2 regions of the Cupriavidus sp. 05L411 genome follow, and region 1 is predicted to be linked to the other one. Evidence: riboswitches for the same ligand, from Rfam matches in the RefSeq annotation. Region 1 holds a riboswitch; the other holds the start of a gene.
The links. A riboswitch is a leader RNA that binds a small molecule or an ion and turns the genes downstream of it on or off. The one in region 1 is predicted to bind cobalamin.
Positions count from the first base shown of each region.

Region 1 (3,064 bases):
TGCAACTATGAACCATGCGACGCGCTCGCCCACACGGCATAATCCCGCACCAACAAATGCTTATCGGTTCAAGGAATATGATCCTGACGAACCAGGCAGGGAAACTGTCAAACGTCTGACTTTTTTTGCACTGCCAAACGCATACTGCTTTGGCATGGCTGTCAGACGTTTGCCGTTTCTAACTTGGATGGGATGAAAACGGCGGTCAGGCGCGATAACCCGACCTAAGGTGCCGCAACTATGTGGCTTGGTGCGGCTTGGCTCCACTATACACCGCGAGGCTTTCCATACCAAGCCCGTCTTTGCGTGTCGTTACATTTTGCTGACGCGCGCGGCATGTGGGGCACATCGGGCAGTATCACGAGCGTATTGCCGCCTGCCTGTGCCGTGCGGTACACCGCCGGCGCAGGGCAGGGCATCAGTTGCGCGGCACGGGCGAATTGGTGCCCACATGCGCGTACTGGCGCAGGGCTTCGTCCGCGCGCTCGTTCAGCTCGCGAATGCGCGCACGCACGGCATCAACGGGAATCGCGCCATCTTCTTGCTGCTTGCGCTTGAGCGAGAGCAGGTCCGAGGCGATGCTGATCGCGGCCATCACTGCAACGCGTTCCACGCCCTTGGCGGATACCCCGCCCTTGAGCCGGGTCATCTGGCCGTCTACCAGTGCCACGGCCTCCAGCAGCGCGGCCTCGTTGTCGGCGGCAATGGCGAACCGGTAGGACTGGCCGGCAATGTTCACTTCGACTTGCTTATTGCTCATGCGTTTTCTCCGGGTGCCTTCTGTTCGGCGCGGCTGGCCGCATCGCCTTCGCCCAGCAGGTCGAGCTGGCGGGCGTCGCTGGCGGTGGGCAGCTTGTCCAGGATCGACTGGATGCGCAGCTGCGCTTCCTCGATCTTGATATTGAGCAGCTCGCGGTCGGCGGCCATGGCTTCACGGTCGCCGCGCAGCTGGCTGGCGTCGGCCTGCAGGCGTTCGATCTCCTCCCGCAGCCGCTGGTTCTCCGCCGCCAGGGTATCGGCATGGTGCAGCACACGCCCGATCTTGGCGGCGAGTTGTTCGAGTTCGGTGAGCATAGAGCCTGTCATATCTAGGGTCTCGGGTTTTGGGATTTTAGCCCAAGCGCTATCGTGCGGACGGCGAACGCAGACGTGTGTGACCGGGCCTGCGTGCCGAAGTTGCATGCATCGTCGTTTAACGGCATCCGTGGCGACGGCTTTATGCCTGTTTCCAGGCGCTTTTGCCCTGTTTTGCCGCGGCATTGACGCTTGCCTCGAAACTGCCTACACTCGCGCACGTTCCAGGTGCTCGTAATCCTATTCACTACAGGGTTGCAGTTCAACGGGAAACAGGGAGCCAGCCACCGCCGCCAGGGCAGGGCCGAGCCAACCTGTGCTGCCCCCGCAACGGTAAGCGACCGTGATCGCAAGATCGCAAGGCCGACCACTCAGCCACTGAACCGCAAGGTTCGGGAAGGCGGTCGGACTGGTGTCGTCAGCCCGGATACCGGCCTGAACGAGAGTGCGCCGCCCTCCGCTGCTTCTTGCCGCGCAAGCCAGCGGCGCGCTTCGTCGCCAGACGGTCCGCGGGGGAACGGACCAGGCAGCTCTCTCCCACAATCCGCATCATGCGTTCATCGTCTTACAGGTCGAGCCGTCCGGCATTGCCGGCGCGCCACAAGACCGCCCCCGTTTCTGTCTCCCGACAAGTCTGCGCCACGCCTGTCGCCTTGCTGGCCCTGCTCGCCGTGTGCGCGCCCGGCGCCGCCATGGCCCAGGCCAGCGAGCCCGCCGCCGTGCAGRCGGCCGCCGACGCGCAGCTCACGCCGGTGGTGGTCAGTGCCAACCGCACTCCCCAGCCGATCACCGAAGCGCTGCCGCACACTACCGTGGTGACCCAGCAGGACATCGTCAACTCGCAGGCGATCGATCTGCGCTCGCTGCTGCGCACGCAGGCCGGCGTGGAGTTTGCCGCCAATGGCGGCCTGGGTTCCAATACCACCCTGTTCATGCGCGGGGCCAACGGCAACCAGACGCTGATCCTGATCGACGGCGTGCGCGTCTCGTCGGCCAGCAGCGGCACGGCCCAGTTGTCGAACATCCTGCCCGACCAGATCGACCATATCGAGATCGTGCGTGGCAACGTCTCCGCGCTGTATGGCTCTGATGCGATCGGCGGCGTGGTGCAGATCTTCACCAAGAGCGGCGCGGGCCAGGCCCCGGCGGCCAACGCGCAGATCGAGTACGGCAGCAACAATACGCGCCAGGGCACGGTGGGCTACGGCGGCCAGATCGGCGACACGTCGTTCAATATCACCGGCTCGGCCATCAAGACCGACGGCTTCTCGGCCATCAACAGCAAGCAGCAGCCCAAGGCCAACCCCAACGACAACCCCTACGACAACAAGAGCGTATCGGGCCAGGTCAAGCATCGCTTCACCAGCGACTGGGACGCAGGCGTCACCGCCTACTATTCGAAGAGCAAGCTCTCCTATGACAGCACGACGGGCAAGCCTACCGATGTCTGGTGGATGAACAGCGAGCTTTACACGGTATCCGCCTTTGTCAACGGCAAGATTACCCGGGACTGGAGCACGCACTTCAAGGTGGCCCAGAGCGAGGATCGCAGCGAGAACACCAAGAACGGCCTGTTCGACAGCCGCTTCAATACACGCAACCGCCAGTACACCTGGCAGAACGAATACGCGCTGGCGCCCACGCACACCTTGCTGTTCGGCACCGAATACCTGCAGCAGGAGTTCGATTCCAGCACCTATGCCGCGCCCAACCGCAATGTGGCCTCGGTGTTTGGCGGCTACGACGGACGCCTGGGCAAGCATCAGTTGCAGATCAATGTGCGCAACGACCATTACTCGGACTTCGGCAGCCAGGCCAGCTACTTCGCCGGCTATGGCTATAACCTGACCAATGCGTTCAAGCTGATCGCCAACGCCAGCAATGCCTTTCGCGCGCCGACGTTCAACGAGCTCTACTATCCTGGCTACGGCCAGCCGGGCATCAAGCCCGAGCGCGCCAAGTCGGTCGAGCTGGGCGCGCAGTACAACAC
Region 1 covers NZ_JBFTOQ010000052.1:36,768-39,831, forward strand. Annotated here, with positions in the region: RNA gene ssrS (6S RNA) at 1-105, opposite strand, end outside; gene AC1DQR_RS34975 (cell division protein ZapA) at 419-760, opposite strand; gene AC1DQR_RS34980 (hypothetical protein) at 757-1,074, opposite strand; cobalamin riboswitch at 1,283-1,527, shown strand; gene AC1DQR_RS34985 (TonB-dependent receptor plug domain-containing protein) at 1,626-3,064, shown strand, end outside.

Region 2 (3,064 bases), on a different contig from region 1:
GCTGACCGAGGCCTCCAGCCCGCGCGAGGATTGCTCGCCCACCTGCACCGACAACGCCGGGTTGCTGGCGTCGCGTGTCAGCAGGTTCTTCTTGATGATCTGGTAGGCGGCAAAGGTCCACTCGCCGCGCTGGTTCCAGAACGATTGCTTGACCCCGGCTTCGATCTGCCTACCGGTGGCCAGCTTGAAATCCTTCTGTGCGTCCGAGGTGGAGATCAGTGCGCCAAGGGGATCGGTGGCGGTGGCGTACTGCGCATACACCGACAAGGCTGGCGTGAATGCGTAGACCGTGCCCGCGCGCCACGTGATGTTGTTGAAGCTGCGGGTCCAGTCGTCGCCCGTGACCAGGTTGCCGCGTTCCAGCTGGGCATGGTCCAGCCGCACGCCGCCAATCACCGACCATTGCCGGGTCAGCTGGAGGCGGTCCTCGCCAAACAGCGCGGCTTGCGTGGTGTGGGTGCGAAAACGCGGCAACGTGACAATGCCCGGCGGGCTGAAGAACTGGCCCGGGTCGAACTGGTAGGCATTGACCGTGGATGCGCCGCCATAGGGCGAGTTGCTGCTATTGGTGTAGTTGATGCGGTTGACGTCGAACCCCAGCATGGCGGTATTGGCCATGCCGAACAGCTGGCCATCGATCTTCAGGTCGGCGCGGTCGCCCACCTGTTCCTGGTCATGCAGGATCTCCAGATAGTCGGTGCGGCGCACCTGGCCCGTCGCGGGCAGAAAGGTATAGGACTCGGCGTCGCGCCAGTGGCGCTGGCTGGTGAGGTAATAGAACTGGTTGCGCACCATGACGCGCTCGTTGGGCTGCCACTGCGCCGCGAGCCGGGTCCAGCGGTCGCGGTAGGTGATATCGGCATCGCCAACGTTGTAGTTCTTCTTGCGCAGCGAGGTGTCCAGGCTGCCGCCCGCCAGCGGCGTGCCCAGGTATTGCATTGGGTGCTGGTCGGCGTCGTCATAGGACAGCGTCAGGTTGAACGCGGGCGAAACGTCCAGCCGCACCGCGGCCGACACCGCCAGGCTGCGCGAGTCGCCCCGGTCCACCCAGCCGCCGGAGCGGCCGTAGCTGGCGTTGAAGCGGTAGGAGAGGGTCTCGTTGACCGCGCCGCCGCTGTCGAACGCCGCGCGCGCTGTTTTTTGCGTGCCGCCGGTGAGCTGCAGCTCGTTGGCGATCGGCGCGCGCATCGGCTTCTTGGGAATCACGTTGACCACGCCGCCGATCGCGCCCTCGCCAACCATGACCGAGGCCGCGCCGCGCAGCACTTCGATGCGGTCCACGGACCAGGTATCGAAGGGGAATGTGACGGTGCCGGAGGCCACGTAGAGGCGCGTGCCATCGTACAGCTGCATCACCGAGCCTTGTCCTGCAAAGCCGCGTGCCGCGAGCGCCGTGCCGCCGTTGCCGGGCGCGCCATTGGCGGTGATGCCGGTGGCGCGGGTCACGGCCTCGCGCACCGACAAATCGCCGCGTTCGCGAATGGTGTCGCCGGAGAGGACTTCCACGCTAGCGGGTGTTTCCCGCGGGGTCAGGCCAAGGCGGCTGCCGGTGCTGGTGGGCTCGGACAGCGCCAGCCCGGGCGGCTGAGAGGCGCTGCTGATTACCACCGGCGGCAGCACCGTGCTGTCGCTGCGCGATGGCTGCGATTGCGCTCGCTCTGATGGCCGCGCATCTTCCGCCGCCCAGGCGGCATCGGCGCCGAGGCCGGCGAAGGCCCCCAGCGACAGCGCGAGCGCGCAATGATGCGCGAGCTGGCGCGGCGGCTTGGGCGCATGACGACGTTGGCGTGGCTTGGCGGCCGCCGGCGAGGCGGTATGGGCAATGCGAGGGCGCGCGGACATGCGTTTTCCATCATTGGCCGCGGGCGACCCCGCCCGGCGGCAATAAACGAACCAGCCGCGGACGCGCGCGCAGTGACGGCCAGGCGCGTGGCCAGCCGTCTCACGCCTGGCCGCCCGTCCGCAGCCCCGGTGATCGGTCGAAGGCCGGTATCCGGGCTTGCAGGGGGACGCCTGCCGCAGGGGGCGCGTCCGGGGTGCCGCCTTCCCGCGCGATGATGCGCAGTGGCTGCCGCGGCCTGTTGGCGCGGCGTGACACCTTTGTACCTGCTGACCGTTGCGGGGGCAGCACAGGATTAGCCGCGGCATGGCCGGCGGCGCACCTGTTTCCCGTTTAACCCCCGCCGCGCGCTGCGCGCCGGAGGCACCTTCGAACCCTTGGCAGTCCACTAGCCAGGTAATTGCAAGTCAATTGCAATTACTGAGTGGAATGCGAGGCGCATTGTAGCCGTATTTGCGCCGCTTTCGGGGGCGGATGGCAGGCGTTTTTTTGGCACCGTGCGGGTGCGCGAGCGTTTCGGCCTGGCACAACCTGTCGCCATTTTGGTGCTTCATGCGACATTTTCTGCGCTTCGTGGCCTTTCGTGCGGTCCTGTCGCGCCTTTCGCTAAAGAAGGCGAGCCCGGCTCCGATATCCGGAGATGCCGCATGCCTCCTGCATGACCGGCCATTGCCCCGAGAAGCGAATGCCATGAATCGTCTGACCCTGCGAAAAAAGCTGTGGATTCCCCTTGTGCTGGCCTGGCTCGGCCTGCTGTTGCTGACCGTGATGCACGCCTTCCAGACCCGCCAGCTGCAAATGGCCGATCGCCGCGGCGAGCTGGCTAACATTGTCGACATGTCGCTCTCGCTGGTGCGCGACTATGCCGAGCAGGCTCGCCAGGGCAAGATGTCCGAGGCCGATGCCAAGGCCCAGGCCACGGCCCGCGTTGCCGCGCAGCGTTATGGCAAGGATGGCTACATCACCATCGTCGGCGCGGATTCCGTGCTGTTGATGCACCCCATCAACCCCAAGCTCAACGGCAAGAACATGAGCGACTTCAAGGACGCCAAGGGCAACGCCTTATATGCCGATATCGCGGCCCGCGGCGCATCAGCAGAAGGCGCAGGCCACCTGGACTACTGGTGGCCCAAGCCGGGCAGCGACCAGCCGAGCCCCAAGATCGGCTACGTGGCGCGCTTCAAGCCGTGGGGCTGGGACCTGGTCGCCGGCACGTACATGGAT
Region 2 covers NZ_JBFTOQ010000013.1:55,578-58,641, reverse strand. Annotated here, with positions in the region: gene AC1DQR_RS17375 (TonB-dependent receptor) at 1-1,842, opposite strand, end outside; cobalamin riboswitch at 1,968-2,226, opposite strand; gene AC1DQR_RS17370 (methyl-accepting chemotaxis protein) at 2,531-3,064, shown strand, end outside.
Region 2: it holds a riboswitch for cobalamin, as region 1 does, so the genes downstream of both, AC1DQR_RS17375 (TonB-dependent receptor) here and AC1DQR_RS34985 (TonB-dependent receptor plug domain-containing protein) in region 1, are expected to answer to the same signal.